Regions from separate parts of the Bradyrhizobium sp. CCBAU 21365 genome, predicted to be linked through region 1. Evidence: riboswitches for the same ligand, from Rfam matches in the RefSeq annotation. Region 1 holds a riboswitch; the other holds the start of a gene.
What was found. A riboswitch is a leader RNA that binds a small molecule or an ion and turns the genes downstream of it on or off. The one in region 1 is predicted to bind cobalamin.
Positions count from the first base shown of each region.

Region 2: it holds a riboswitch for cobalamin, as region 1 does, so the genes downstream of both, XI02_RS10310 (ribonucleoside-diphosphate reductase subunit alpha) here and metE (5-methyltetrahydropteroyltriglutamate--homocysteine S-methyltransferase) in region 1, are expected to answer to the same signal.

Region 1 covers NZ_CP030036.1:2,640,821-2,648,381, forward strand. The annotation lists gene XI02_RS12120 (hypothetical protein) at 682-1,530, opposite strand; cobalamin riboswitch at 2,879-3,082, shown strand; gene metE (5-methyltetrahydropteroyltriglutamate--homocysteine S-methyltransferase) at 3,184-5,529, shown strand; gene hemN (oxygen-independent coproporphyrinogen III oxidase) at 6,242-7,561, opposite strand, start outside.
Region 2 covers NZ_CP030036.1:2,183,614-2,191,174, forward strand. The annotation lists gene XI02_RS10295 (HrpF/NolX family T3SS translocon protein) at 1-1,374, opposite strand, end outside; gene XI02_RS46150 (hypothetical protein) at 2,643-2,891, opposite strand; gene XI02_RS10305 (hypothetical protein) at 3,593-4,525, shown strand; cobalamin riboswitch at 4,927-5,143, shown strand; gene XI02_RS10310 (ribonucleoside-diphosphate reductase subunit alpha) at 5,354-7,183, shown strand; gene XI02_RS10315 (ribonucleotide-diphosphate reductase subunit beta) at 7,174-7,561, shown strand, end outside.

The DNA.
Region 1 (7,561 bases):
GAGCTCTTGTTACAGGCTTGAAGCGGACGGCCGACTCAAAGCCGAATTTGTAACGAGAGACGGCGCCCGGCGGGTGGGGAAGAGCGAAAGAAGCATGCTTCAGATCAGGATTTACGACGCGCAAACGATCCGCGTGAGGAAATCTAGATCTTCCGTCCCAATTCTGCAGTCGATCCGACGCAGCATGGCTGCAGAACTCCTCGCCGGGGGTACTCGGGAAAGGGCCCGCCGCCATGAGGTATGCCGGCGTCGCTATCACTGCCCCGTTCCCGGGTACCCTTTTAACCGGTCTCGTCGCTGCACTCGCTCCCGCGTGCCGCCTTCGGCGTCACGCTCCTGCGGGTGCCATTGTCCGTTGAAGCGATGCGCTGCGCGCACGCCTGGTCAGAGCAGGGGCCGCAAGCATCGCTAGGCCAACTCCCCCGAAGAATGGATCTAGAGCTGGCCGCGTCGCAGATTGGCGTCCGCTCGCTGCATGTGAGCGGGGAGGGCTAACCGGCTCTCGTAAGCTGGCACGTGCGCGCCTGGTCAAGGCATCGCTTGCTTCGCGGAATGGGCCGAGAGCAACGGTACTGCCCTATGACGAGCTGCGAGAGGCTGGCGGTTTGTCGCAAAAACGTTACAGGACAAGTCAGCGCTTCCGAACGCGTGTGCTTTGCTGCTACTCCGAGGCGCTCAGCGTCAAGGAGCTGCGCCGCGATCTTGCTTTGTGTGACCATTGGCCGAGGCCTTTCGCGCCCTCTCTATTGCTTCCCGTTCACTTGGCTCTATCCGATCGAACCAGGAGCCTGGAGGATAGGCCGCGATACGCTTAGCGAAGGAAGATTGCGGCTCCCAATCTTGTCCCTCGCTCTTCTCGAAAGTGATGACGCCGTTGTGGGTAAAATAATGGGGGCCTGGGATGTTACAGTTCACCAAAAGCAGAACGCGCCACAGATCGCCCTTCTCGGTCGGCTTGGCATTGGGTTTCGACACGTAATCCACTACAACGGGTTCAATGATATGGCAGCGGCCGTGCCGCAGAAGATTGCCGAGCTTGCCTTGCGCAGTCGTCACGAAGTTGAAGTTGGCCGGATCATGCAGAAAGTGAAGATTCGCGTCCCTTTCGCCATCTGTAACCTCACTGGCGATCAACGAGAGCGCCAAGGCGCGCCAGCCCAATTCAATCGGCTTTGCATATGTCGATGCAAGTTTAATCGTCCCGTCAGTCGCGATCTTCCAAGTGATAGCGTACTGTTCGTCTGATCTGTTGTCCGGGTGCCTGGTCCATGAAAAATAAACGTACTCTGTTCGGTCAATTCCTTCAGCGACTCCCCACGATCGAGGCACAAAGTGAGCCACCTTCGAGACCTTGGAAATGATTTGTTCTATAGTCTCACCATCTTGCGCTCGCCACGTTGACTTGACCCTTTCGACAAGCGTGTGGTCGTTGGCGCGAACATTGTTGCTCGTCGCCGCCAGCCCGGCCAGGCAGATCAGCGACCGAGCGATACAGAACCAAAGCACGCGCTTTCCAGACTTTTTCTTCATTGCTTCCGGCTCATCTGGTTATCATCCACACGTCAATCCAAAGCGGCACGTCTTCCTCAGCGTGCTTTGCGCAGATCGCAAGAAGTTAGCGGCAACGTGACGCAGGCGCCTGCCGATGTCCCGCGCGAGCAGGCGCCGTCCCTCGATGTCACGCGCCGCTAACTTCAGTGGTCAGCCAAAGCCTCAATTTGCAATGCTGGACCTGCCCAGGAGGAGAAGCCTGGACATGATGAGGACTTGCATTGTTCGTGCCAGGCAATAACCGGCAGTTCGCGGCAGATTTGTGCTGTCTTTGTCGACTTACCGACCTACGCACGTTCTAATGTTACCATTCAGCCTATTCGCCACGACTTCCGTGAATGATTCTTGTCACGCACTGAATCTTCGACAGCGGGCGAATGCCTCGCTGCCAGAGTCTTGACGACAATTGGGAGCAGGTATGCCGCCATCGATCCGTGTGATCCGGGGGCGTTGCCGCTACTACGAATGTCGAGGGCGCCCCAGCCTGTTGTGCTTGGCACTTTGCGGCCTACACCAACGCGGAGCCGCCCTTCAGCGGCGGGCGATTTGGAATCGATGTTAAGGAACTTCACGGATCAAGCAGGGGACGAGACGTGGCATTCTCCGCTCGCGCAACGTTAGGGGCCGTCGTCTACCTGCTCGTCATTGCAGTCAACATTCAAGGAGCTGCGCTTCCACGCAGCCGTGTCGACCGGCAAGAGGGAAGCCTCAGGTCTTGCTAGCTTCGGCTCGAACTACTCAACACTTCCGAGAGCATCTGTCTGACGGGGCGGCTCATAAAAGGCCTTGCCATCCAGCCGAACAGACCGACAGTAAAGACGGCAGCAGCAAAGACGCCGAGGGCGCTCCAAACAGCCATTTTCATTGCGAGGGTCTCTTTTGGTTGTGGTGATTCAATATGCTTGCTTTGGCCAGTATCACCAAAACGTCGGCGTGACGCCTACCAGGATTGGCTGGTCGCACATCGACACGTCCGCTGAGCACGCTGCTGGATTAAGCGAATACCTCTTGCGCGTATTCGCCACTGATCCATGGTTATTAATGGAGAAGGGAGGGCGCATCGAAGCGTGCTCGATGAATCGTTCAAAAGCCGGGCCGCATGACAAGCGTCTTGCGCGGCGCCGTGAGCTTCTTCGTGCTGGGCGCATTCGTCTCGTGCACAGATCTGACCCGCCGCCCGACGCCAATGCGTCTCCGAGATGGTCATTCCGATATCCTATGACTGGAGATGGCTTCTACGTCGCGATCAAGCGTGGCCTCGGAGGAGCATTCGCGTAAGAGAGGTCGCAGCACCAATTTGAGAGGTTGACGGCCGAGTTCTCTTGCCGATAATCCAAGTCGTCGAGGTTCTCCGGTTTCCGTTTGATCCGGAGCTAAGAGGGAAGCCGGTGCCAATGCCGGCGCTGCCCCCGCAACTGTGAGCGGTGAGCCACTGTCCAACAAAGTCACTGAAGCCCGCGCGGCTTCGGGAAGGCCGGACGGCGGCAATGACCCGCGAGCCAGGAGACCTGCCCCGACAAAATATTCATCCACGGGCGGGGTGTCCCGGTGGTGCGCCAAGCAGCCGTCGCTCGGGCGACTTCTCCTGCCTGCGTCCGCCATGGCCTTTGCCCCCAACATGGGGTTAGCGCTATGTCTCTTCTCTCCCTTCCGGTTGCCACGCTCGGAACGCCGCGCATCGGTCCAAGACGCGAGCTCAAAGTCGCACTCGAAGGCTATTGGGCCGGAAGAATTAGTGAACAGCAGTTGCTTGAGGACGCAGCCGGCCTACGTGCCGCGAACTGGGCGCGCCAGAAGTCCCTCGGTGTCACCGTGATTCCGTCGAACGACTTCTCGTTGTACGATCAGGTGCTCGACACCAGTGTCATGGTCGGCGCCATCCCGGAAGTCTACGCCTCGAAAGCCGAGCCCGTTTCCCTCAAGACGTATTTCGCCATGGCACGCGGTTCACAATACGACGGCCGGGGTGCGAGTTGCGGCCACGGATCTCGCGGCGATGGCGCACCCGCGCAGGAGATGACCAAGTGGTTCGACACCAACTACCATTACATGGTCCCGGAATTTCATCGCGGACAGACTTTCAGGCTGTCCTCTCGCAAGCCTATCGACGAGTATGAGGAAGCCAAGGCCCTTGGCTTTCAGACTCGCCCTGTCCTGATCGGCCCGGTCACATTCCTAAAGCTAGGCAAGAGTGCTGATCCTGCGTTCCAGCCACTGTCACTCCTGGATGACCTGATACAGGTCTATATCGAGGTTCTGCAGGAATTGGCCAAACGCGGGGCAAATTGGGTTCAGTTCGACGAGCCCTGCTTGGTTCTTGATCTGGATGAGGAATCAAGACAATCCTTGCTACATGCCTATGACCGGCTCGCCAAGGAAGGGCCGGCCATCAAGATCATGGTCGCCAGCTATTTCGGTGGCCTCGGCGACAATCTTCCCACCGCCTTGCGCCTACCTGTCGCCGGGCTGCACGTCGACCTGGTTCGGGCGCCAGCGTTATTGGACCAGATCATTACCGCCAAGCGAAGTGATCTCGTCGTGTCACTCGGCGCGATAGACGGCCGCAATGTGTGGCGGACGAATTTGTCGGCACTGCGCCAACGGCTCGATCCCGCTATCGCGAAGCTGGGCAAAGATCGCATACAAATCGCTCCATCCTGTTCGCTGCTTCACGTGCCGGTCGATGTTGAACTCGAGACGGAGCTCGCTTCAGACATCAAGGGTTGGCTAGCATTCTCCGTTCAGAAGATTCGCGAGCTTGCGACCTTGGCGCGCGCTCTTGCAGGCGATCAGGATGTTGCTGGCGCTCTTGCGCAGTCGGAGCGCGTCACCACCGATCGTGGGACTTCGCCAAAGATCCGAGATGCCGATGTCGCCATCCGGATGAGAGCGATCAACCAGGCCACGCGCCGGCGCGCCAGTCCATTTGCCAGCCGTGCCGAGATCCAGCGCAAGCGCTTCAAACTACCGGCGTTTCCGACAACGACGATCGGATCGTTTCCGCAGACTGCAGAGGTTCGTAATGCCCGCGCAGCGCACGCGCGAGGCACGATGAACGACGGACAATACGACGAGTTCCTCAAGGAAGAGACTGCGCGTGCCGTACGTTGGCAGGAGGACATTGGCCTCGACGTGCTTGTGCACGGCGAGTTTGAGCGCAATGACATGGTGCAGTACTTCGGCGAACAACTCGCCGGCTTCGCATTTACCAAAAATGGCTGGGTACAATCCTATGGCTCGCGCTGTGTCCGGCCGCCGATCTTGTTTGGCGATGTCTCACGGCCGAAGCCGATCACCGTGGGGTGGTGGCGGTACGCGCAATCGCTAACCAAGAAGCCGATGAAGGCGATGTTGACCGGACCAGTGACGATCTTGAACTGGTCGTTTGTTCGCGATGATATTCCCCGAGCCGAGGTCTGTCGTCAAATTGCGCTCGCGATCCGAGACGAAGTCGGCGATCTCGAAAATGCTGGTGCAGCCATGATCCAGATCGACGAGGCTGCGCTGCGCGAAGGATTGCCGCCGCGCCGATCGGAGTGGACGGCTTATCTCGAGTGGGCCGGGGATTGCTTCCGCATCTGCTCATCGGGCGTCGCCGATCAAACCCAGATCCATACCCACATGTGCTACTCGGAATTCAACGACATCATCGATGCGATTGCTGCAATGGACGCGGATGTCATCTCGATCGAGACTTCGCGGTCGAAAATGGAGCTGCTCGACGCGTTTCGGAACTACAAATATCCAAATCAAATCGGGCCGGGTGTGTACGATATCCATTCTCCGCGCGTGCCCGAGTCGAGCGAGATGAAAGAGCTCGTGGCTTTGGCTCGAAAGCGGCTGCAGGATTCGCAACTTTGGATCAATCCGGATTGCGGTCTGAAGACGCGCAAATGGGAGGAGGTTCGCCCGGCGCTGGTGAACATGGTCTCCGCCGCCCGCGAACTACGCGCTGCATCCACTCCAGCCGACCGTTGACCTGGTCTGGTCTTTCGTCGAGAAGGCCGGTCGCCTGTCAACGATTTGCGGGCTCGATAATTGTGGGAGGCATTGGTGAGCAGAAAAAGGCCCGGCCGCCTTTAGCGGCCGGGCGGAAGTGTGTCCGGGAGGAGCGACGCTGCTAGGCAACGTGCTGACTTCCATCGGCGGAAGGAGGGCGCCGATGGTTCGATTACGGCGGGGACATCCGCCGAAATCTGACCCCAGTTAAGGCGCAAGCTCAGCGTAGCTCAATCATGCCCTGGTATGCGGCCGATATAGCCTAGATTTGAAATCTACACCAAGGTTTGTCACTTATGAGTAGTTTCGCAACGCTCTGCAGGGCCGAGAAATGTGGGGCGGTCGTGCCGGGCGATCATGGACGGGCACCAAGCGCACGTTGGTACGCTTTTCTGCCGGAAACGATGGGCTCGATCAACGGGACCATACGATAACGCGCACAGCAAGGATCTTATCGTGGTGACCAATGCAATCTGCGGCTTGCTATTGATCCCGCTTCAGCTAGTCATTGGTCTAGTCAAGTTTTTATACCAACCTCTGTTGGAAATCTTGTGCGGCTCGACGAAGAGCCGGCGAACGGGATGCCGATCAGCGTGCTCTTGATCGCCGCGACTGCTCGCGATCCAGAGCATAAACCGGTTTGGTGATGTCGAACTCGGATCTGAAACGGCTCGGTTCGGCTTCGTCTGGTTTAGACCGCCAGACTATGTGTAGCCCCGCTCCGAGTAAGGTGAGCGTCGAAGATCGATGCGACGCTCCGGGCCAGGAACTCTGCGCCACCGGCTATCGAAAGCCGGCTATCATCCATCACCACGACGCCATCGGCGATAAGGCCGTCGAGGCGAGAACGATCAACGACGGCCAAGCTTGGATCCCGGCCGTAACGACGGGATGTCTCGGAAAGATCGACTGTCAAATCGCACATGATTCGTTCGATAATCTCGGCGTGGAAGCGATCGTCGTCAGTCAGTAAATAGCCCTTTGCGATGGCCAGCCGATCCTCGCTGATGCGAGCGAGGTAGTCCTTCGTCGGGACGGCGTTCGCGACAAAGCCCTGTTGCATACGGCCGATGGCGCTGGCGCCCAGACCAATCAAGGTGTCCGCGCTATCGTCAGTGTAGCCCTGGAAATTGCGCCTCAACCTGCCTTCCTGGCTCGCCAGGGCGAGATTGTCGTCCGGTAGGGCGAAGTGATCGATTCCGACGCGGACATATCCCGCATCAACCAAAGCTTCCGTGATCGTTTCGGATTGGACGTGGCGCGCAATGCTGTCGGGCAGGGTGGACGCATCGATCAGACGTTGATGCTTCTTGAAGGAAGGAATATGCGCGTAGCCAAAGGCCGAAAACCGGTCCGGATGAAGCTCGAGGCATCTGGCGACGGTATCCAGGCACGAAGCGACCGTCTGCCGGGGCAGGCCATAGAGCAGGTCGAAATTGATACGTTCGACGCCGGCACGGCGCAACCGATCGACCGAGGTCGCGGTCTGTCCGAAGCTCTGCAGACGGTTGATGCCCTGCTGAACAACTGGATCGAAGCTCTGGACACCAAGGCTCGCCCGGTTGACCCCGCAATAGCCAAGAGCCTCGGCCATCGGCTCGCTCAACATGCGTGGATCGATCTCTACGGCGATCTCGGCATCAGGCAGGACCGCGAATGAATGGCGCAACGAACCGACCAGATCAGCGAACGTTTCAGGTGTCATGATCGTCGGGGTGCCGCCCCCGAAGTGGATATGAGTGATCGGTTGCCGTCGGCCAAGGGTTTCTGCAACGAGGTAAGCTTCGGTCCGCAGTCCCGCTGCATAGAACGAGATCGGCTCCTGGCGCTTCGTGACAGAAGTGTGGCAGCCACAATACCAGCACGTGCGTCGACAAAACGGCACGTGCACGTAGATCGATGCGGATTGCTGCGCGCCCAACGACTTGAGCCACATTTGATAGTCGGATTCGCAAATCGAAGCTGAGAAATGGGGGGCCGTCGGATAGCTGGTGTAGCGCGGCAGCCGTTG
Region 2 (7,561 bases), 460 kb from region 1:
ATCGGCCAGTTCGCCCAGCCCTGGAATGAAGCCGAGTACACCAACGGCCGTCGCTGTCCAGTCGAGTACCTTCGAGCCTACCTTGAGCACGTCATTAATTGCGTGCATGAGGGCGCCACCGTTCTTCTTGGGAGACTTGATGTCGGGCTGATCTGCCGCGCCAATCATCATGTCTGCGGTAGCCTCCTGTTCGGCCGGCGTTTGAGCGGCATGCGTTTTCAATTGCGGAGCGGCGCGGTTCGCACCAGACATGTTGTTGAAGAACTGGTTGAAATCGTTTCTGCTGATGTTTCCGGAATCGACCGTATGGCCGCCGCCGAAGTCGAAAAACTTGTGGTGGGTTTTGTAACCAGTAATCGCGTTGTTCATCAATCCGAACAGCACAGGATCCGAGAGCAGCTGGGAAGCCGCGCTTCGCACCTCAGGGGAAAGGCTCTTGTCGTCCACCATACTCACGAGCTTTTCCCGGGTCAGATCGCCATTTCCAAAGAAAGCGTCCTGGTTCTTGTTGATCGTGTTTAGTGTGCTCAGCTCGGGTCGAGTGAGACTCATCGATGACGAAGCGACCTGCAGGAAGTCCTCCTTGTGGACCTTATCTATCGAGCCGCCGTACAACTGCTTCCATTGATCCGGGTGGTCGAGAAAATATTGAGCCGCGGCGAGGACCTGTGGGGGGCATTTGCCAATGTCGGCGTTGCCGTCCACGATGCGCCTGAAATCCGCAAGGCTCAAGTTCTTGGGCAGGTTATCGGAATAGCGGTAGAGTTCGCGCAAGGCATCGGTCAGTGTCATGACCGATGGCTCACCGTTCCCGGTACCGTCGGATGGCATGTAGTTCTGCTCGTAGATCCGCGCCCGCTGCTCCTGGAACGCGGCAACTTGAGGGTGATGGTCGGAAAAGCCGCTGAGATCGCCCGCTTTGATCTTGCCGCCACAGCGGCCGTCGCCTTGCGAACCGATCGCATAGAAGAGCTCCGGGTCCTGTTGCAGTGCCTCGATCGCCGCCTTTAGATCCGGCGGTGTCGAGGGATCGTTGGCCAAATCTCCCAGAGACTTCCAATCAAGCGGGCATTTGTCCTTGTGGCGGTTCAGCACAGAGACAATCTGCAGTTCCGCATTAGTCAGCGTGCCACCGTTCCAGGTGATCCTTGAGCTTTGTACGGGCGCTTCCGCAATGATTGGGCTGCCGGCAGCACAGGACGGCTGTGGGTCATCCTGATATGCATCCAATGCTGCCCTTATCTCTGGTGGCAGGATACTCCGCGCCTCCTGCGTGAGTTCCTCAGTCAGTTGCTTGGTTGATTCTGTGGAGGCCGTCACTTGCGATGCTGAATGATCGTTGGTCGTGTCTTTCGAGGAGAGGCTGGCCAGCATCGCCTGAAAGCTGGAAAAGTCCTGCGCCGACGAGGGAGGGGCGGGCATTCCGGAGAAAGCCACAGTTGAGTTGGCGGTTGGCGATAGGTCGACTGACATTACACGTCCTCCGATGTAAGTGTGCACCACAAGACGGTCACCGGCGCGGCCCGAGATCGCGACGAACAGGGAGTGTTGATCGGCAGAGTTCAACAGGTCCTACCACTTGCATCCTGTTGCTCAGTGCGCCTTCAGCGCTCAGTTTCGCGACTATCCATGGGAACGCCGCCGTCTAAATATTCGCCCGTATGGTAAAACGGACAACCTTTCGAGAAGCTGACGGCGCTCAGACGATTTCAGGGTGATTGATGAAGTAGTCTTGCCCGCAAGGGACCTGGACGTATTTCAATGCCGGTGCCAGCTTCGCTTAGTTGCGTTCGCCTGGCCTGGTGCCATGTCAGCGAGTTAAAGCTTTACGTCTGCCTATCGGGAGCATTCGTTGATTTGGTCCAACAATCTCGCAAGAGCTCCGGAACACCTTAAGGTGGGCGCTGATTTCGCAGTAGCCACCCCCGCGCCTGCGCCAGAAAAAGTGCTCGCTCTTCTGAGCTGCTGGCTCTTCTGAGCTGCGCATCCAGCATGGTCGGCTCAGATACCGGTCGTCGACCAAGTCCTCGAAAAACTCCATCGTCAGACGCGTTGAGCGGACCCAACTTGCACTGACAAACATCAAAGCTCGGACGCCCGGCCTAAGTCCTTTTGTTCGTCCTTGGCCGCTGCGCTCTTCGACCCTGCATCGAATCCACGTCGCGGGCTCAATACGAGATAACAGTTGGGTCACGCGGTTACGAAGGGCGGACGCAAACTAGCCGCAAGAGCAGGTTTAACGACTTGGGAGACGAATAAGTTTTCTCCTCGCGGTTCGGCCATGTGCGGCACACCCGCGATGGCGAAAGTTGTTGTCCGCGGGTGCCTGCCTGACATCACATTGCAGTTTCTCAGCATGTCGATCTAAGGAATGTGGCGGCTTGGCGAGTGAGGACCAGTGGTGGCGGCACGTCCGCCGTCGAATGATGGCTCGGCGCGTGACGGCGCGGCTCCAAGCTTCGGCCAAATCCGATGCTAGTTAGTTAGATTCGTCCGCTTCATGCGGTCCCGTCAGTTTCTGCTCAAAGCTCCTTGGATTGACCGCGCATGTCTGCTTATTGCCGGTTGAGGCCCGTGTTACTCCTCACAGCGGGAACGTCTCTCATCCTTAAACGTCGAATTTCATCCGTATGACGAGTCTTTTAGAGCAGTTCAAAGGTTCGCATCAAAAAAAATCGCAAGCTGCGATGTAGGATGCCGCTACCTCCTAGCTCGGACAGCTGTTGCTCGAAGCCTGTGGCGTCGTTGCGATACGCGACGGCTTTGCCGTCTCTGAATGCATCAAAGCTGATCGGATTCAAGATCAGTAGTCGGCTTTGCGCCTTGTGCGCGTCGGATACGTAAAGCACCCGCCCATCGTAGTACCATTGAAAATTATAGAGCTTGATCAAGCGGTCGAGAAATTCTCGCGGTGGGAGTTCCGGTAGCCGCCCGCGAATCCGCCCCTTCACCCCAGTACTTACATTGACCCGGATATTCCGATTGTGACCGAATTCCTGTAGTGCGGTCGCGAGGTCCTGATCCAGAACATGTAACTGTAAGGCGTCGATGGCAGCGTCAGCGGCGCGCCGAGCGTCCTGGCGACGTCAGGCAGGTGAAAACAGGAACACATAGCACTTTCTTCAAGATGCAGCCTCCGAGATCGGATGAGTATACCTGCTATTTTCACGACAGGATCGACACCAAAATTCGTCCCAAGTTGGAGGCCGATGCTTCTTCCTAAATGGAAACCTGCCGCGGTCATCGGGTAACGAACGCTCGTCAGCTTTCGGTCAGCTCGCTTCTCTAAGGTGCTGGCCGATTCGCGCTCACGAATGCTGCCAATCTTATCACGCGACAGAAACGGTTCTTCTCATGTTGCCTGCCGTTGCCTCGACCCGCTCTCAACTCGGCCGAATGTATCTCCAGCGGCTGTTCATCGGTGCGGGACCAGTTTCATGAAAATCTTACGCAGGCGGATGCTCTTGTCCGCTTGCCGCTTCTGCTGTCGCATCGGCGGGTGTAAGACCGACCTGTATACCAAAGTGCGGGCGAGTACGAAGGCACTGTCGTCGACTCGCTTGCAAATGAGATGGGAGGAACTGTGTTGCGGATGGATTTTTCGCGTATTAATCGGTCTAAAGCTATATTCCATAATATTTATGCTTCTGATGATCCGAGGGCATATTTCTCGATCCTCGGAGACCTAGATTATATGATTCCGGACGTGGCTGAGCCGGTTGTGCGCCAAATCCTGGCAGCGAAAGCTTCGGCAACCGGCCTTAAGCCCGTCGTGCTCGACGTTGGATGTTCATACGGCATCAACGCAGCAGTGCATCGCTTTCCGCTGACCTTCGGGGGCTTGCGTCACCGCTACGCCCGGCGTGAGATGAGGGCGATCAGTTCTGAAACACTGGTGAGTCTCGATCGCAATTTTTATGCAGCCTGGCCTGATGTCGGGTTGGCGCGCTTTATCGGCCTCGACGTGTCGGTACAGGCGATCAGCTATGCAAAGAGTGTTGGCCTCTTGGAGCAGGGCATCGTCGCTGACCTTGAAAAGGAGGCGCTATCGACGGATAGCGCGCGCATTCTCCGCTCCGTGGATGTTATCATGTCAACCGGATGCATCGGCTACGTTACCGAGAAGACGTTCAGCGAGATTCTCGATGCGACAGAGAAGCAACCATGGATCATCTCCTTTGTGCTACGAATGTTCCCATTTGAATCGTTGGCCGAAGCGTTTGCAAAGCGTGGTCTTGTGACAGAACGTCTTACCGGCGCGACGTTTATCCAGCGTCGCTTTCGCGATGCTGAAGAGTTTGAAAGTTGTTTGGCCAGCTTGGCGGCCCTTGGCGTGGATGCGACCGGCCTCGAATCAGAAGGGCTGTTGCATGCGGATCTGATCTTGTCTCGCCCAGAGGCGGATGCGCGGGCCACGCCTCTGGAAGACGTTGTCACCGTCGCCAGCGGCAGGGGACGGCCGATTGGACCCCGTTACGTTCATGTTGAAAGCAACGAGGGCTTGCACGTTGCGCTGGAGCCCTGACAGTTAAGGACCACTGTGCAGCGCGCGAGTCTCTTCGGCGCTGGATCAAGACGTCGAAAAACAAGGCCATTCTGGTCGAAGGCGCGCCAGGGCCAATGTTGTTCGCCGACGATGGATAACGATTCGTCCAGATGCCATTTGTCGCGGCGAGCGCTGCGATTCAGATCGGAGAGCGCCTTGCCGAATTCCCTCTCTGCTGACGCGCGGTTTCATAGATCGCATCAATGCGACACGTGGGTCAGAATTTCCTCGACTATGCGCAAGCTTAACGGAAACTGAAAGGCAGCCCAAGGCATCTCTGCAGCAAGAAGTGACAGCGGCGATAGAGTGGTCCGGGCGGTCGGTATGTTTTTGCCTTCTAAATCTTGATCTCTCCAATTGACGAATCCCGGCGCGTAGACCTATCTATAGTCAGTCACGGTCTTCCGTTCCCCACATCTTGTAGGGTGGAAGCTAAGAGGGAACCCGGTGCGCCAAAACGGCAACTCCGGGGCTGCCCCCGCAACTGTAAGCGGCGAGCGGTTGTCATCATGGTCACTGGCGCGACACAGCGCCGGGAAGGCCGATGGCCGCAGTGACCCGCGAGCCAGGAGACCTGCCGCGACCGAATGAAAGTCCTCGGGCGGGGTGTCCCGGTGGGTCGCTTGCAGCCGGGGACATTTGCCCGGATTCCTCGCAAGTCGTCCGCGCCGGCCCGCGCCCAACATCGCGGGGTTGCCGATGTCGCCGTCTTACAATTTCGATCAGCAGGGTCATCTCATTGAGCCGCCGCATGTGCAGCCGCGCCCAGCGCAGGCAAGGCCTACCCCGCCTGAGTCGGGTCTTGTCTTGCCATCGCCGGCTCCGCTGCCGCGCCCCCTTGCTCCATCGCCAAGGCGGGCCGATCTCAAGCTCGATCGGACGCGCGACGACCTGTTGACGCCGTTCGGCAAGCTGACGGTGACCGACCGTTACCTGCTCGCCGGCGAATTGCTCCAGGACATGTTCGCGCGGGTGTCTTGCGCCTTCGCGGATGATGTTGCGCATGCCCAACGTCTCTATGATGCGATGTCTCGGCTGTGGTTCATGCCGGCCACACCGGTGCTGTCCAACGGCGGCACCACGCGCGGTCTGCCGATCTCATGCTTCCTTAACTCGGTGTCGGACTCGCTCGAAGGCATCGTCGGCACCTGGAACGAGAATGTCTGGCTTGCCTCTAACGGCGGCGGCATCGGCACCTACTGGGGCAACGTTCGCTCGATCGGCGAGAAGGTGAAGGGCGGCGTTACCTCGGGTATCATCCCGTTCATCCACGTCATGGACGGCCTGACATTGGCGATCAGCCAGGGCTCGTTGCGGCGCGGCTCTGCGGCGGTCTATCTCGATATCCACCATCCCGAGATCGAGGAGTTCCTCGAGATTCGCAAGGCGTCCGGCGACTTCAACCGCAAGAGTCTCAACCTGCACCACGGGATCAACGTTACCGACGCGTTCATGCGTGCCGTGGGCGCCGGCACCGCGTTCGCTCTGCGCAGCCCGAGGACCAACGATGTCATCCGCGAGATCGACGCCCGCCAACTGTGGCAACGCATCCTGGAGAACCGGCTGCAGACCGGCGAGCCTTACTTGTTGTTTATTGACACCGTGAACCGGTCGCTCCCCAAGCACCAGCGCGAGCTCGGCCTCAAGGTCTCTACCTCCAACCTGTGCAGCGAAATTACCCTGCCGACCGGCATCGATCATCGCGGCGAGGAGCGCACCGCGGTGTGCTGCCTGTCGTCGCTCAACCTCGAGACCTGGGATCAGTGGAATGAGAAGCCAGGCTTCATCGAGGACGTCATGCGCTTCCTCGACAACGTGCTGACCCACTTCATCACGGTGGCGCCGGACGGCATGAAGCGTGCCCGCTACGCCGCCTTGCGTGAGCGCTCCGTCGGCCTCGGCGTCATGGGCTTCCATTCGTTCCTGCAGGCCAAGGGCATTCCGATGGAAAGTGTCGTGGCCAAGTCGTTCAATCTGAACATGTTCCGGAAAATCCGTCGCGATGCCGACGCGGCATCCGTGACGCTCGCGCGCGAGCGTGGGCCGTGCCCGGATGCACTGGAACGCGGTGTGATGGCGCGCTTCAGCCATAAGATCGCGATCGCGCCAACCGCCTCGATCAGCATCATCTGCGGCGGGACTAGCGCTTGCGTCGAGCCGATCCCGGCCAACATCTACACCCATAAGACCTTGTCCGGTGCCATCTCGGTGCGTAATCCGCATCTCGCCAAGCTGCTGGCCGCCAAGGGCGCAGATACTTCGGCGACCTGGCAGTCGATCATCGCGCACGAGGGTTCAGTCGCCCATCTCGACACCCTGTCGGAACACGAAAAAGCGGTCTTTCGCACCGCCTTCGAAATCGACCAGCGCTGGATCGTCGAGCTTGCCGCCGACCGCGCCGCGTTCATTTGCCAGAGCCAGTCGATTAACCTCTATCTGCCGGCCGACGTCGATAAGTGGGACCTTCACATGCTGCATTGGACGGCATGGAAGCGCGGGGTGAAGAGCCTCTACTACTGCCGTTCAAAATCGATCTCGCGCGCGGCGTTCGCCGGCAACATCGCTGACGGCGACAACGCGGCGCCGCCGCAGCCGCAGCGGCACACTGACTATGAGGAGTGCCTCGCATGTCAGTGATCGATCTCTCATCCGTCGATCCGCGCACACTGATCGGCAAACGGTGCGTCGGCCTCCTCGACTCGACCGGCAGCTATGACGTCGATCGCTACGCCTGGGCTTACGAGTTCTGGAAGCGCCAGCAGCAGACCCATTGGATGGGCGAGGAGGTGCCGCTTGGTGCCGACCTCAAGGATTGGGCATCGGACCGCGTTACCGACAGTGAGCGCGCGCTGCTCACTCAGATCTTCCGTTTCTTCACCCAATCGGACATCGAAGTCGGCGATAACTATCTTAAGCGCTACATCCCGATCTTCCAGCCGCTCACCGTCCAGATGATGATGGCGGCCTTCACTAATATGGAGACGGTCCACATCGACGCCTATGCGCTGCTGCTCA